Desulfosarcina ovata subsp. ovata: one gene and its partner. The protein of the gene in region 1 interacts with the protein of each later gene in a pairwise test. Links are inferred from orthologs where the notes say so. Each region holds a gene or a part of one and is shown on either strand. Other genes may lie near its edges. The genes, in order: odhB and lpdA.

The links.
Region 2: the proteins of odhB (region 1) and lpdA interact in binary tests that used the Escherichia coli proteins (3 or more experiments, as listed by UniProt). The link is inferred for Desulfosarcina ovata subsp. ovata from one-to-one orthologs.

What each region holds. Positions count from the first base shown.
Region 1 is NZ_AP021879.1:4,666,258-4,673,563, reverse strand. The notes cover bases 1,601-4,585. They hold odhB (2-oxoglutarate dehydrogenase complex dihydrolipoyllysine-residue succinyltransferase), read right to left. Parts: upstream 3,731-4,585; coding sequence 2,471-3,730; downstream 1,601-2,470. Other genes in these bases: GN112_RS20670 (2-oxoglutarate dehydrogenase E1 component), read right to left, coding at 3,766-4,585; lpdA (dihydrolipoyl dehydrogenase), read right to left, coding at 1,601-2,468. Also shown: GN112_RS35330 (YkgJ family cysteine cluster protein), read right to left, coding at 1-280; GN112_RS20685 (TraR/DksA family transcriptional regulator), read right to left, coding at 500-865; more of lpdA, read right to left, coding at 1,056-1,600; more of GN112_RS20670, read right to left, coding at 4,586-6,501; GN112_RS20665 (prolyl oligopeptidase family serine peptidase), read right to left, coding at 6,667-6,972; GN112_RS20660 (TVP38/TMEM64 family protein), read right to left, coding at 7,163-7,306. UniProt on the Escherichia coli protein: E2 component of the 2-oxoglutarate dehydrogenase (OGDH) complex which catalyzes the second step in the conversion of 2-oxoglutarate to succinyl-CoA and CO(2).
Region 2 is NZ_AP021879.1:4,867,792-4,875,093, forward strand. What follows is about bases 2,542-5,522. They hold lpdA (dihydrolipoyl dehydrogenase), read left to right. Parts: upstream 2,542-3,308; coding sequence 3,309-4,736; downstream 4,737-5,522. Other genes in these bases: GN112_RS21465 (2-oxo acid dehydrogenase subunit E2), read left to right, coding at 2,542-3,260; corA (magnesium/cobalt transporter CorA), read right to left, coding at 4,743-5,522. Outside these bases: aceE (pyruvate dehydrogenase (acetyl-transferring), homodimeric type), read left to right, coding at 1-1,794; more of GN112_RS21465, read left to right, coding at 1,971-2,541; more of corA, read right to left, coding at 5,523-5,807; GN112_RS21480 (PaaI family thioesterase), read left to right, coding at 5,835-6,368; GN112_RS21485 (hypothetical protein), read left to right, coding at 6,680-6,895; GN112_RS21490 (amidase), read right to left, coding at 6,955-7,302. UniProt on the Escherichia coli protein: Lipoamide dehydrogenase is a component of the glycine cleavage system as well as of the alpha-ketoacid dehydrogenase complexes.

The DNA of each region.
Region 1 (7,306 bases):
GTTGAATGGGTTTGGCGGGATAAGTTCTACAGATATCCGGTCTTGTTTTATAGACGCTGCAAAAATAATGACCGTTTTCCTCGGATAAGAAAAAGCAATCCCCATTTTCCTTGAATTGTAGAAAATAGATTCCAGCGGCGGCATCCTGAGGATGGGTAAATACCTCCAAGGGCAGTGCCGTCTCCTGTTCAATCGCCCGGATATCGTTCTCCGACAACTGAATATAAGGGAAGCGTTTACAACATGCCGCACATTTTTTGCAGATGGTGCTGGTTATCATAGGCGCCCTCGTTCATCAATGGAATCGAAAAGCAGTATGCCCATCCGACAGGATCAGGCGGAAACCAGCTCGATATCTTAAAAAAGAAGTTCACTGCCAGTTACAGGCAACATCGCAAACATTTTACTTGAAGGGGGCCGGGAGACAACCGATCAGCTTCAAATACAGCTTTCGGCCATCAGCGCTGAATCAGGAAGGGCATCAAAAGGCACGGCAGGATCAGGTTCCGGTAACCCGTTCCATCGCCTCTTGTCTGGTTTTGCAGGCAATGCAGTAGCTGGTGACCGGCCTGGCCTTGAGGCGGGCGATACTGATGGGCTCTTCGCAGGTTTCGCAAATCCCGTAAGTTCCCTCCTCGATCGCCTGAAGACACTTTCTGATTTTTGCAATCAAGCGGCTCTCGCGCTCGCGCATACGCAACTGATTGTTGCGCGCCAGGTCCTCCGAGGCCCGATCCAGGGGATCGGCCTCGGAAGTATATGCCGTTCCCAACAGTTCCCCAACGGCGACACCCGCCTTGTCAAGCAGCGTATCCAGTTCCGCTTGCAGAAGATTCCGAAAATAGTCAAGGTCTTTTTCGTCCATTGGACCATCCTGGCAAAAGGTTACATCGTTCAGGTAGAGGCAATGTACCTGGGGCATCTGGGTGTTGGCTGAGAATTTAAGATCGAATAACAGAGAATCAATAGATGACGGCCGCGTTATAAGCTCAGATTTTGATGAGTTTGTCAAACAGCCTTTTGAGCTGCGCTGGCAAACCGATCCATCTTCAAACTCAGGAGGCATAGATGGAACACTGGCGGACATGCATGGCCGCCTCCTGCAAGGCCTCGGAAAAGGTGGGATGGCCATGGATGGTGCGTGAAATATCCTCGCTGCTGGCACCGAATTCCAAGGCCAGCACACACTCGGCAATCATGTCCGCCGCCCGCGGGCCGATGATGTGAACCCCCAGGATGCGGTCGGTCTTGCCGTGGGAAATCAGTTTGACAAATCCATCGGTCTCGCCCATGCAGCGGGCCCGCCCCGCCCCGGAGAAGGGGAAACTGCCCACGCAGTAAGGGATCTCCCGTTCGCGGACCTGCTCCTCGGTCAGCCCGACACTGGCCACCTCGGGCCAGGTGTAGACCACCGCCGGGATGGTATCGTAGTTCACCTCACCGGCACGCCCGGCCATGCACTCCACGGCAGCAGTCCCCTCGGCAGACGCCTTGTGGGCCAGCATGGGACCGGGCACCAAATCGCCGATGGCGTAAATGCCCTTGACGCTGGTGCGATATTCCTGATCCACCACAATCTGACCGGTGCGTTCGTCAGTCTCGACCGCCAAGGCCTCAAGCCCAAGCCCCCGGGTCAAGGGGCGACGGCCCACCGAAACCAGCAACCGGTCGAAAGTCATCGTCTCTGTCTTGTCGCCGGTGGCCAGCACGGCCTTGACCGCCTTGCCCGACACCGTGGCCTCGACCACCCGGGTATCCAGCTTGAACTGCATGCCCTGGCGCTTGAGAATCCGGTCCAGGGTACGCCCCACCTGGCCGTCCAGATTGGCGGCAATCTTGGGCAGCATCTCGATAACGGTGACCATGGATCCCAAACGGTTCCAGACCGAGCCCAGCTCCAGGCCAATATACCCCCCGCCGACAATGCCCAACCGGCCGGGCACGCTATCGAAGGAGAGCGCCTCGGTGGAACTGACAATATACTCACCATCAAACGTGAGTCCCTTGACTTCGAGCGGCTCCGAACCGGTAGCCAGCAAAATGTTACCGGCGGACAGGGTAAGTTTTTTCTTTTTGCCCGTGTCCACGTCCACCGTCCCTGGTGCCGTCAGCGTCGCCAAACCATGGATCACCTCGATATGGTTGCCCTCCATCAGTTTGCGCACGTTTTCGGTGAGATCTTCCACCACCTTGTCCTTGCGGGCCAGCATGGTGGCCAGATCCAGACCGACCTTGCCGGTCTTGATGCCGTATTCGGCAAACCGTTCCTTTGCCAGGTGGTAGTACTCGGAAGCGTCCAAGAGGGCCTTGCTGGGAATACAGCCCACATTGAGGCAAACTCCGCCGAGCCGTGAGGATTTTTCGACCACGGCGGTCTTCATGCCAAGCTGGGCCGCACGCACGGCGGCCACGTACCCGCCGGGACCGGAACCGATGATCACCAGGTCGAACCGTGTCTCTTGTGCCATCTTTACACCTCCAATGCCATGCGTTCCGGATTCTCAACAAACTCCTTGACCCGCTTCAGGAAGGTCACCGCGCCCTTGCCGTCCACGACACGGTGGTCGTAGCTGAGCGCCACGTACATCATGGGCCGGATGACGATCGCGTCGTCGATCACCACCGGCCGTTTCTCGATTTTGTGCATGCCCAGGATACCGCTCTGGGGCATGTTGAGGATGGGCGTGGAGAGCAGGCTGCCGTAAACACCGCCATTGCTCACCGTAAAGGTGCCCCCCTCCAGGTCGGCCAGTTCCAGCCGGTTATCCTTGATTTTGGTAACGTAATCCACAATCGCCTGCTCCACCTGGGCGTAACTCATGCGTTCGGCATGGCGGATCACCGGCACCACCAGTCCGCGCTCGGTACCCACGGCCACGCCGATATGCTGGTAGTTGTGATAGATAATGTCGCCGCCATCGATGAAGGCGTTGATCTCGGGGACCTCCTTGAGCGCCTGCACACACGCCTTGACGAAGAAGGACATGAAACCCAGGGCGACGCTGTGGCGTTTCTGGAAGGCATCCTTGTACAGCGAACGGATCTGCATGGCCCGTGACATGTCGATCTCGTTGAAGGTGGTCAGCATGGCCGTGTTCTGCTTGGATTCCAGCAGGCGCTCGGCGATGCGCTTGCGGATGGGCGACATGGGCTTGCGCGTTTCGAAAGCGGCCGGATCGTCAGCGGCCTGGACAGCCGGTGCCGACGGGACGTCGGGGATACCCGCAGGGGCTTTTTCCAGATGCAGCAGGATGTCACCCTTGCTGATGCGCCCGCCGGGACCGGTGCCCTGTATCTTGGAAATATCGAGGTTCTTCTCGGCAATCAGGCGGCGGACCGAGGGGGCCAGGGCCATGCCCTGCGGAATGACGGGTGAGCCCGCCGCTGCCGGTACCGCCGGTGTCGGCGCGACGGATTGAGGAGCCGCCGATTCCTTTTCCGGCGGGGTCACCGGTTCTTTCGCCGCCGTCGGTTGCGGAGCGGCTGCGGCAGCCCCCCCAGGCTCGATCGATCCGACCACTGCGCCAATGGCGACCGTTTCACCGGCCGGAACGGTAATGGTAAGGACCCCGTCGGCTTCGGCCACCACTTCCAGGGTGACCTTATCCGTCTCGATGACGAACAGGGGGTCGTCCTTGCGGACCGTGTCGCCATCCTGCTTGAACCATTCGGCCAGGACGGCTTCCTGAACCGATTCGCCAACACTGGGTATCTTGATTTCGATGGACATGGACGCTCCTTGGAAAAATTTAATGTTTGGATGGATTACCCGGCGACCTCACCCGACTGGCCGTGGAGGCCGATGGCCTGATCCATAATGCCATCCTGTTCCATTTTGTAAATCTTGGGGAACCCGGTGGCCGGGCTGGCCGACGCGTTGCGGCCCACATAGGCAAGTGTCTTTTTCAGCATCTCGCCCAGCCGGGGCCGGATATACTGCCAGGCGCCCATGTTTTCCGGTTCCTCCTGGGCCCAGATCCACACCGAGGCTTTTTTGTACCGGCCGATTACCGCCTTGAGCGCTTTTTCCGGAAAGGGATGCAACAGCTCCACCCGTACGATGGCCGTATCGTTGGCTTTGATCTGCTGGCGCCGGGCGATCAGTTGATAGTAAAGCTTGCCGCTGCAAAAGACTACCTTTTTGATCGAGGCGCCGGCCCCGGCATCATCGATCACCGGCGCAAAGGCTTCGTCGGTCAGCGACTTGAGAGAAGAGATCGCCATGGGGTGGCGAAGCAGGCTTTTGGGCGTCATGATCACCAGGGGTTTACGAAACGGGGCGTTGATCTGGCGGCGCAGCAGGTGGAAGTACTGGGCCGGTGTGGTCAGATTGGCCACCTGCATGTTGTCGCCTGCGCACAGCTGGAGGAAGCGCTCCATCCGGGCGCTGGAATGTTCGGGCCCCAATCCTTCCCAGCCGTGGGGCAAAAGCAGGGTCAGCCCGCAGAGCTGCTGCCACTTGGCCTGTCCGCTGGCGATGAACAAATCGATAACGCACTGGGCGTTGTTGGCAAAATCGCCGAACTGGGCTTCCCACAGGGTCAGCACATCGGGCCGGGTCACTGCATAACCGTATTCGAACCCCAGTACGCCGGCTTCGGCCAGAAGGCTGTTGTAAACGGCAAACGGCGCCTGATCCGGCATCAGTCGATTCAACGGAATATGCGGCTCACCGGTCTGGTAATCCCAGAGCACACTATGACGCTGGCTGAAGGTGCCCCGGCCCACATCCTGACCACTGAGCCGCACGGGGTGGCCCTCGGCCAGCAGGGAGGCAAACGCCAGGGCCTCGGCACCGGCCCAGTCGATCCCCTCACGGGCCGTGACCGCCTCCAGGCGCTGATCCAGCACGCGTTTCAGCCGTGGATGAACGGTAAAGCCGTCCGGCATATCGGCCAGGCGCTGGGCCAGGTCGGTCAACGTCTTTTTGGCAACCGCCGTTTTCACCGAATTAAAACTGAAGGTCCCGCCGACCCCGTCCCATTCCGGGAAAAAGCGCGGTTCCGGAAAAAGGCAGGTGGACCCATGGATCTCCTCGTAGGCGGCGTCAAGCCCCTCATTGATGGCCGCTTCAAATTTCTCGACGGTTTCCCTGGAGACGATCTTCTCGGCCATCAGTTGTTCAGCGTACACCCGATTGAGCGGTGGCCGTTCCCGGATGCGCTGGTACATGGTCGGCTGGGTGAAATAGGGTTCGTCGCCCTCGTTGTGACCGTACCGGCGGTAGCAGACCAGATCGATGACCACATCCTTGCCGAAGCGGTAGCGATAATCGGCGGCCAGGCGGGCCACGTGCACCACGGCTTCGGGATCCTCGCCGTGGACATGGAAAATGGGCACCATCAAGCCCTTGGCCACATCGGTGGAATAGCGGGTGGACCGGGCGTCTTCGGGAAGGGTGGTGTAGCCGATCTGGTTGTTGACGATCACATGGATGGTGCCCCCCGTACGGTAGCCCTTGAGCTGCGACATATTCAGGGTTTCCGCCACCACCCCCTGACCGGCAAAGGCCGCGTCACCGTGCAGCAGCACCGGCATCACCATCTGCTCCGGCCGCTCGGGAAGCCTGTCCTGCCGGGCCCGGACCATGCCCTCGACCACCGGATCGACCGCTTCCAGATGGCTGGGATTGCTCACCATGTAAAGGGTCAACGGATCCCCGCCGCCCATGTCCCGCTGGGAGAGGTAGCCGTTATGGTATTTGACATCTCCCGATCCCACCAGGTCCTGGGGATCGTAGCAGCTTTCGAATTCCGAGAAGATCTCCTCGGCCGGTTTGGCCAGGATGTTGCGCAGCACATTGAGGCGCCCCCGGTGGGCCATGCCGAGAATCAGTTCCCGGCAGCCGGCGTCGTGGGCCCGCCGGCAGAGGGTGTCCAGCAGGGGGATGAGGGATTCGCCGCCCTCCAGCGAGAACCGGGTCACACCCACATATTTTTTATTGAGAAAGGCCTCGAACAGCGCGGCCGCCGAAATCTGCCGCAGCAGATCGATGCGCGAATCCGGGGAAAGCTCGGTCCGGTTGCCGCCAGGCTCCATGCGTGCCTGCAGCCAGGCCCGCTCATCGGGGTCCTGAAGGTGCATATATTCGACCCCGACGCTGTGGCAGTAGGTCTGCTTCAGACGGCCGACGATCGCCTTGAGCGGTGCCGCGCCTGACGCCATCAGGTCCGGTGCGGCAAAAGTCCGCTCCATATCGGCGGCGTCCAGCCCGAAGGCTTCGAGATCCAGCAGGGGGTGGGATGTGGGACAGGCCGAAAGCGGATCCATGCAGGCCAACAGATGACCGATATCCCGGTAGCGATGAATCAGGGCTCCGACGTGGGCCTGGCGAAGGGCCTGTTCAGGGTCCCCATCGCCCGCCGATACGGGTGTTGCAGCGGCGATTTCGAATCCCCGGAAGAAAAACTGCCAGTCCTCTGGCACGGAAGCGGGATCGGACTTCCATTTGCGGTATTGGGCGTCGATAAAATCGGCGCTCAGGGTTTCGGACAGATTCATCTTCCGCACTCTCCTGTAAGCGCTATAGCATTCAAGATAATGTTTTTCGGCGGCGTTATCGGTCGTCGCGGTATAATTGATACAGCTTCCTCCCTCTGGCCTTGCCAAAAACATTATCTTAAACACTGATATGATGGGTTATTATTTTATTTCTCTATTAAAAGATCATCCGGCTGAAGCGCCGGTCACCGGCACGCCGGCCTGCCGGCAGAACCAGTCGGTAACCACACGACCGACCTGTTGCTGGTGCTCGGAACGGGAAAGCATGTGATCGCCACCCTCGACAATCAACAGCTCCACCCGTGCCGGATTGGCCTCCCGGGCCAGGTGGGCTTCAGACACGGGAATGATCGTATCGCGGTCACCGTGCACCACCAGCATGGGGATGTCCAGGGCGCGGGTGGCCGCCAGCATGTCGTAATGGTCGGCGTCGTCAAAAAAATCCCGTTTCAATTGAATCTGCTGTTCCATGCGATCTCCATGGAAAAATGCGGATCTTGCTCCCTATTATCAAGATCCATGCCACCACCGTCAAGGAGAAAGGCCCCGTAAAAGGGCCTTCTTCCCGTGGCTGAAGATAAAAACCATCACGTCGGGAACAACGGGCCGGCTGTTTTATGAGACAACGTGTCTCACGTTTCACGAATCATGGCGCACCCGTTTATGGATGCCGGTCTCTGAAGCTTTTGATGATAACGGGAATGAAAAATGAGAAAACAAACAGGCCGATGGAAAAAAACACCTTGGGGGAAATCAGTGCGGCCCAGTTCCCCGAAACCCAGACCGTTTTGAGGGTACCGATAAA
Region 2 (7,302 bases), 200 kb from region 1 along the record:
GTGATCTGGGGGGATGACTGGGATCCGCTGCTGGCCCAGGACAATCAGGGATTGCTGGTCCGGCGCATGGAAGAGGTGCCCGACGGCCAGTATCAGATGTACTCCGTGGCCGGCGGTGCCTATATCCGTAAGGATTTTTTCGGCCGCTACCCGGAACTGACCCGCATGGTGGAGAACTATACCGACGAGCAGCTGGCCAAACTGCGCCGCGGGGGACACGACCCCCAGAAGGTCTATGCCGCCTATCAGGCGGCGGTGAAACACAAGGGCTCGCCCACGGTGATTCTGGCCAAGACCATCAAGGGGTATGGCCTGGGCGAGGCCGGTGAGGGGCGCAACGTCACCCATCAGCAGAAAAAACTCAATGAAGCCGAACTGCGCCACTTCAGAAGCCGCTTCGGCATTCCTGTCCCCGATGACCGCATTCAGGATGCGCCGTTTTACCGGCCTGACGACGACAGTGAGGAGATCCGTTATCTCAAGGCGCGGCGACGCTCCCTGGGCGGTTTTCTGCCGGCCCGCAGCGTGTCGGTGCCCGTTTTCCGTCCGCCGGCAAAATCTCTTTACGGCGAATTCCTCAAGGGCTCCGACCGGCGCGAGGTGGCCACCACCATGGTCATGGTGACCCTGCTGAACAAACTGCTGGCCGACAGGAAAATCGGGCGCTATATTGTTCCCATCGTTCCCGACGAAGCACGTACTTTCGGCATGGAGAGCCTGTTCCGCAAAATCGGCATCTACTCCCATATGGGGCAGAACTACGAGCCGGTGGACCGCGGCAGCCTGCTCTACTACCGGGAGGCTACCGATGGCCAGATCCTCGAGGAGGGCATTACCGAGGCCGGATCCATGGCTTCGTTCATCGCCGCCGGCACGGCTTACTCCACCTTTGACATCAACATGGTGCCGTTTTTCTTCTTTTACTCCATGTTCGGTTTTCAGCGCATCGGCGACATGATCTGGGCCGCCGGCGACGTTCAGGCACGCGGTTTCCTGCTCGGCGCCACGGCCGGCCGCACCACGCTGGCCGGCGAAGGGCTGCAGCATCAGGACGGCCACAGTCACGTCCTGGCCCTGCCCAATCCATCGCTTCTGGCTTACGATCCCGCTTTCGCCTTTGAAATCGCCGTCATCGTACGCGAAGGACTGCGCCGCATGCTGGAGGCGGGGGAAAACCTGGTCTACTACCTGACCATCGGCAACGAATTTTACGCCATGCCGGCCATGCCCAAAGACGCGGAAGCGGGGATTCTGGGCGGCATCTACCGGTTCCAGGCCCCGGGAATTCCCAAAGCCAAAGCCAGCGCCCACCTTCTGGGCAGCGGCGCCATCCTCAATGAATGCCTCAAGGCCGCCGAACGGCTGGAGTCCGAATACGGTGTGGCCACCACGGTCTGGAGCGTCACCAGCTATAAGAACCTTTACTGGGACGCCCAGGACACCGATCGCTGGAACCGGCTCCATCCGGGAAAACCGCCGCGGCGATCGTTCCTGCAAAGGCAGACCGACGGTGCCGCGGGAGTGTTTGTGGCGGCCAGCGATTACCTCAAGGTGCTGCCCGAAAGCATTGCCCGCCACCTCCCCGGCCCGCTGATCAGCCTGGGAACCGACGGATACGGCCGCAGCGATACGCGTGAGGCATTGCGGGATTTTTTCGAGGTGGATGCCCGGCATATCGCCTTTGCCGCGCTGGCCGGCCTGGCCCGTGAGAAAAAAATACCCATGGCCACGGTCAACAAGGCCCGTCGGTCGCTGGAGATCGATCCCGATCGGTCCAACCCCTTGTTTGTCTAAGGCTGGCGGAAAGAAATAATTCCCCCAGATCGCACCGGATTTGGGGTCGTCTACAAGGCGCCGCCACCGGTGCATATCGGGAATATGTGCCGGTGGCGGTAACGCGGTAGACGGGCACAAAGACAAGCAGGATGGTGGAATTATTTCTTTCCGCCAGCCTAATGGAAGGAGAATCCATGACAGAAGCCATCAAGGTTCCGGAAATTGGAGAAAACGTTGAAGCGGGTGTGGTTGTGGCCGTCCATATCAAGGAAGGGGATACCATCGCGGTGGACGATACGGTGATCGAATTGGAGACCGACAAGGCACTGGTCGAAATTCCATCGCCCTTTGCCGGTCGGATTACCGAGGTACTGGCCCGTCCGGGTGCCCAGATGAAAGTGGGCGATGTGATTGCCCGGCTGGAAACCGAAACGGCCCCCCTGCAAACCGAAAACGAAGCGGCCGACGGTTCGCCCGCCGATACCGGCGAGGTTACCGAGGCGACCGAACCCGGAACCGTGGCACCAACCAAACCCGCCGCCGCGGCAGTGGTGCCCGAGGCTCCCGCCACGGATCGTTCTCCCGTGCCTGCCGCGCCGTCGACCCGGCGCATCGCCCGGGAACTGGGTGTCGATATTTACACGGTCCAGGGCAGCGGTCCGGGCGGGCGAATCAGCGAAGCGGACGTAAAGGCGCATGTTCGTCGGCGCATGCCGGAACCGGCCGGCCATGAAGGAACGGTGCCTTCGGCCGACACGGCCCCCCACCCCGACTTCAGCCAATGGGGGCCGGTCGAGGTCAAGGAGATGGAAACCGTCCGGCGGCTGACCGCCCAGAGCACAACCACCGGCTGGAGTACCATTCCCCATGTCACCCAGTTCGATGAAGCCGACATCAGCGGCGTGATGGCCTTTATCGAAAAAAATGCTGCGCGGGCGGAGCAGGCCGGGGCACGGCTGACCCTGACGGCGATCCTCACCCGGGTCGCTGCCGAAGCCCTGAAGCGCTTTCCCCGCTTCAATGCCAGCATTGACGTTGCCAGCAACTGGATCATCCTGAAAAAATATATCCACATCGGCATCGCGGCCGAAACCCCGCGAGGGCTTCTCATTCCGGTGGTCCGGGATGCCGACCGCAAAAGCATTCTCGAACTGGCCGGTGCGATCGGTGACCTGACGTCACGGGCACGCAGCAAAAAAATCAAACCCGATGAAATGCAGGGCGGGACCTTTACCATTTCCAACCAAGGTGGTATCGGAGGGGTTGGCTTTACGCCGCTGGTGCTGTGGCCCCAGGTGGCCGTTCTGGGCGTGAGCCGTTCCTCGGTCAGGCCGGTTTATATAAAGGATCGGTTCGAGCCGCGAACCATTTTACCGCTCTCCCTCTCCTACGATCACCGCATGCTCGATGGTGCCGACGCGGCACGCTTTCTGCGGTGGATCTGTGAAGGCCTGGAGCAACCGTTAGCCCTGTTTTTCGAATAATCGGCGTGGATTGCCCGCGTCGCAAAGTGAAGAAAGCGAGTATGCTGCATGACTGACAATCAAACCCACGTGGCGGTGATCGGTGCCGGGCCAGGCGGATACGCGGCCGCGTTTCTGGCGGCCGATCTGGGCATGGATGTAACCCTCATCGATCCGGCGGAAAACCCCGGTGGCGTCTGCCTGTACCGGGGTTGCATTCCATCCAAGGCCCTGCTGCACGTCTCCCGGTTGATCAACGAGGCTGCCGATGCCGATGCCTGGGGGGTTTCATTCGGCAAGCCCAAAATCAATATCGATAAACTGCGCCAGTGGAAGACCGATGTGGTTGCCGGGCTGACCGGCGGCCTGGGACGCCTGGTGGCCCAGCGCAAAATCACCTATGTGCGTGCCACGGCGGCGTTTTCCGACGCCCGGACCCTGCAATTGACCGAGGCGGACGGCAAGACCCGCACGCTGGGGTTCCAGTATGCCATCCTGGCCACAGGCTCCCGGGCCTCGGGGCTGCCCATGTTTCCAGCAGATGACGATCGCATCTGGAACTCGAAAAATGCCCTCGACCTGGAAACGATTCCCAAAAGCCTGCTCGTGGTGGGCGGTGGTTATATCGGGCTGGAACTGGGCAGCGTATACGCCTCCCTGGGGACCGAGGTGACCGTGGTGGAGATGCTGCCGCATCTTTTGGCCGGGGCGGACCGGGACTTGGTGCGTTTTCTGCAGAAAGGACTGACCGAACGGTTCAAGGCCATCCGGCTGAACACCACCGTGGAGGCGGTCAAATTCCAGAAAAACGGAATCAAGGTCACCTTTGGCGGCGATGCCGAAAAGCCGGTCAGTCAGCTTTTCCAGCGGGTTCTGGTGGCCGTGGGCCGCCGGCCCCACACGGCCGGCCTGGGACTCGAGAACGCCGGGGTGGCGGTGGACGACAACGGATTCGTGCGCATCAACGGCCAGTGCCGCACATCCGCGAATGCCGTTTTTGCCATTGGCGATGTGGCCGGACAGCCCATGCTGGCCCACAAGGCCTCCTATGAAGCGCGCATTGCCGTGGAGACCATCGCCGGGAAGAACGTGATTTTCGATCCGGTGGCCATACCGGCGGTGGTGTTTACCGACCCGGAAGTGGCCTGGGCCGGGCTAACCGAAAGTGACGCCAAGAAAAAAGGCCTCACGGTGGCAGTGACCCGCTTTCCCTGGGCCGCATCCGGCCGCGCGACCACCCTGGGCCGCAGTGACGGGATAACCAAGCTGGTGATCGACCCCGAGACGGAACAGCTGCTGGGGGTCGGAATCGTAGGACCCGGTGCCGGCGAGATGATCGCCGAGGCGACCCTGGCCCTGGAGATGGGCGCCAACGCCACCGATGTGGGGCTGACCATCCATCCCCATCCGACCCTGTCGGAAACATTCAAGGAAGCCGCCGAGATTTTCCACGGCACGGCCACGCACTACTACCGGCCCAAGAAAAAGAAGAAATAAAACAGCTTACAACCATTTCTTGCGCTTGAAGAACAACAGCATGGCGACGACCACGGCGATGATGACCAGCCAAACGGTCAGGTACCCCCAGCGCCAGCCAAGCTCGGGCATGTGCGAGAAATTCATTCCATAGACGCCGGCGATGAAGGAGATCGGGATGAAGATGGTGGCAATGATGGTCAGCACCTTCATCACCTCGTTCATGCGGTTGCTGATGGTCGACAGGTAGAGATCCTGCAAGCTTGACAAGGTATCCCGGAACGACTCGATGGTATCGATCGCCTGGATCGTGTGATCGTAAACATCGCGCAGGAACATGCCCGTGGTTTCACCGATGAACGGGTTGTCTCCCTTGAGCAGGTGGGCAACCACTTCCCGCAGTGGCCAGACCTGTTTCCTCAGGTAGATCAGCTCCCGGCGGATGTCGTGAATCTCTTCCCGCATGCCGGCATCGGCATCTTCGTCAATGCTTTCTTCGAGGGCTTCCAGCCGCTCCCCCAGTTTTTCCAGAATCACATAGTAATGATCCACGATGGCGTCGAGGAGCGCATAGGCCAGGTAGTCGCACCCGGCGGTCCGGATTCGCCCTTTTCCCTTCCGGATCCGCTCCCGGACCGGTTCGAAAACATCACCGGCCGCCTCCTGAAAGGACAACAGGACGTTTTCTCCCAGAATCAGGCTGATCTGTTCGGCTGTAATGAGACAATCCGTGGCATCGTAGCGGACCATTTTGAGCACGACAAACAGATATTCGTCGAAAGCTTCGTCCTTGGGCCGCATAGTGGTGTTGAGAATATCCTCAAGGGTCAACGGGTGGATGTGAAACAGGCGACCGATCTGCTCGATGAGGGTAACATCGTGAATGCCGTCGATGTTGATCCAGGTGGTGGCACCGGGCTTGAGCCGGGGCAATGCCGTTTCGATACCATCAAGGGATTGCTCGATCAACTCCGCCCCCGCATAGTGCATCATGGAGAGATGGACACGATCCGTCTTTTTCTCGCCCACATGAATTAATGTGCCGGGAGCGCTTCCGGCCGTTTTCGTCGATTTTCTGGTCAATCGGGACATGGAACCTCACAAATAGAAAACGTCTGTTTGTTGGCGGTTGATTTTTCGGCCGGTTCTGTTAAAAACACCTGCATGGATGCCGACAATCATACCGGTCCTCACCGTTTCAGCATGCCGGCCTGGATCAGCTGCGCGCCCTACGAGCAGCTCCTGGGCATGGAAATTCTCAGTGCTGAAGCCGGTGAGGCGATCCTGCAGATGCCTTTTCTCAAAATCCTGGCCCAGGGGGCCGGGCTGATGCACGGCGGCGCCTTGGTCAGCCTGGCCGATACCGCCGTGGTCATGGCCATCAAAAGCGTGGTGGCGCCGGGCACCCATTTTGCCACCATCGCCATGGAAAACCGCTTTCTGCGTCCGGTCAAAAAGGGCATCGTACAGGCCCGGGCCCACGTTTCCGAACGCAAGGATACCATCCTCAAAGGGCAATGCGAAATTCAGGACGAAGCCGGCCGTACGGTGATGACCTTCGCCAGCGTCTTCAAAATCGCCAAAGATGCCGTCGTCCGCGATGTCCGCTTCGGTGATGCACCGACGCAGAACGAAGCGCACCGGCAAGGCTGACCGCCTTCACCCGCCCGGTCTCTCCGGACAGCGCTTTTCAATGACCTTGATGGTGGACTTACGTATACCGCATCCCTGACCCGGCGCAAGTCATGATTGCCCCTGGCCCATCATCCCCCTTTTTTACAATCTGTCAGGAATATTGCCATGGCAGATCGGAAGACATCTAAAAAATATATATAAATTCAATATGTTCAAAATGGTATCGATCTTGCTTTTGAATATGGCAAGCAACGGTTTGTCGTCGATTCTGACGCGCCCGGAATCACCACCGCCCTATCCACCATCAAACCGACGGAAAGGAGCCCCTCATGACGCAGTCACCTTGTCGAAACTGCCCCAACCGGGACAAGGATAAAAACATATGTGCCGCTTCCTGCCCATTGCTGAACCGCGTCCAGTGTTTCCAGGCGGCCAGCATGGCCCCCCCCCTGTTCTCGGCAGTGGATATTGCCGACGAGGGTCGTTACGGCATTTCGACTGTCTTTGAGGGCCGCACGACGCAGCGCAACCACCTACCCTATTAACCACGCATGGTTTCTTGCGGACCGTTTTGCAAGCGGTCCGCAATCCGTTCCGGCAACTGTCAAGGCTTAGTCAGATCCCCCGGCCGCTGGTCTTTCCAGGGCCTGGCCCGTTCATAGGCCCGGGACGCCTGCAGGACCCGGTCGTCCTGATGACGCGGCCCGACGATCTGCAGGCCTACGGGCAGCCCCGTGGGCGTCAGGCCGGCCGGCACCGTCGCGGCCGGATGGCCGGAAAGGTTAAAGGGATAGGTAAACGCCACCGCCCCCAGAAGCGGGATGGGGTGCCCGTCGATCTCAGCCGGTGGCGGCCCGCCGGCGTCAAAGGCCTCGGTGGGCATGGTCGGGGTAAGCAGCAGATCGAATGACTCGAACAGCGTTTCCAACCGGCGGTTCAGCTCCGCCCGCAG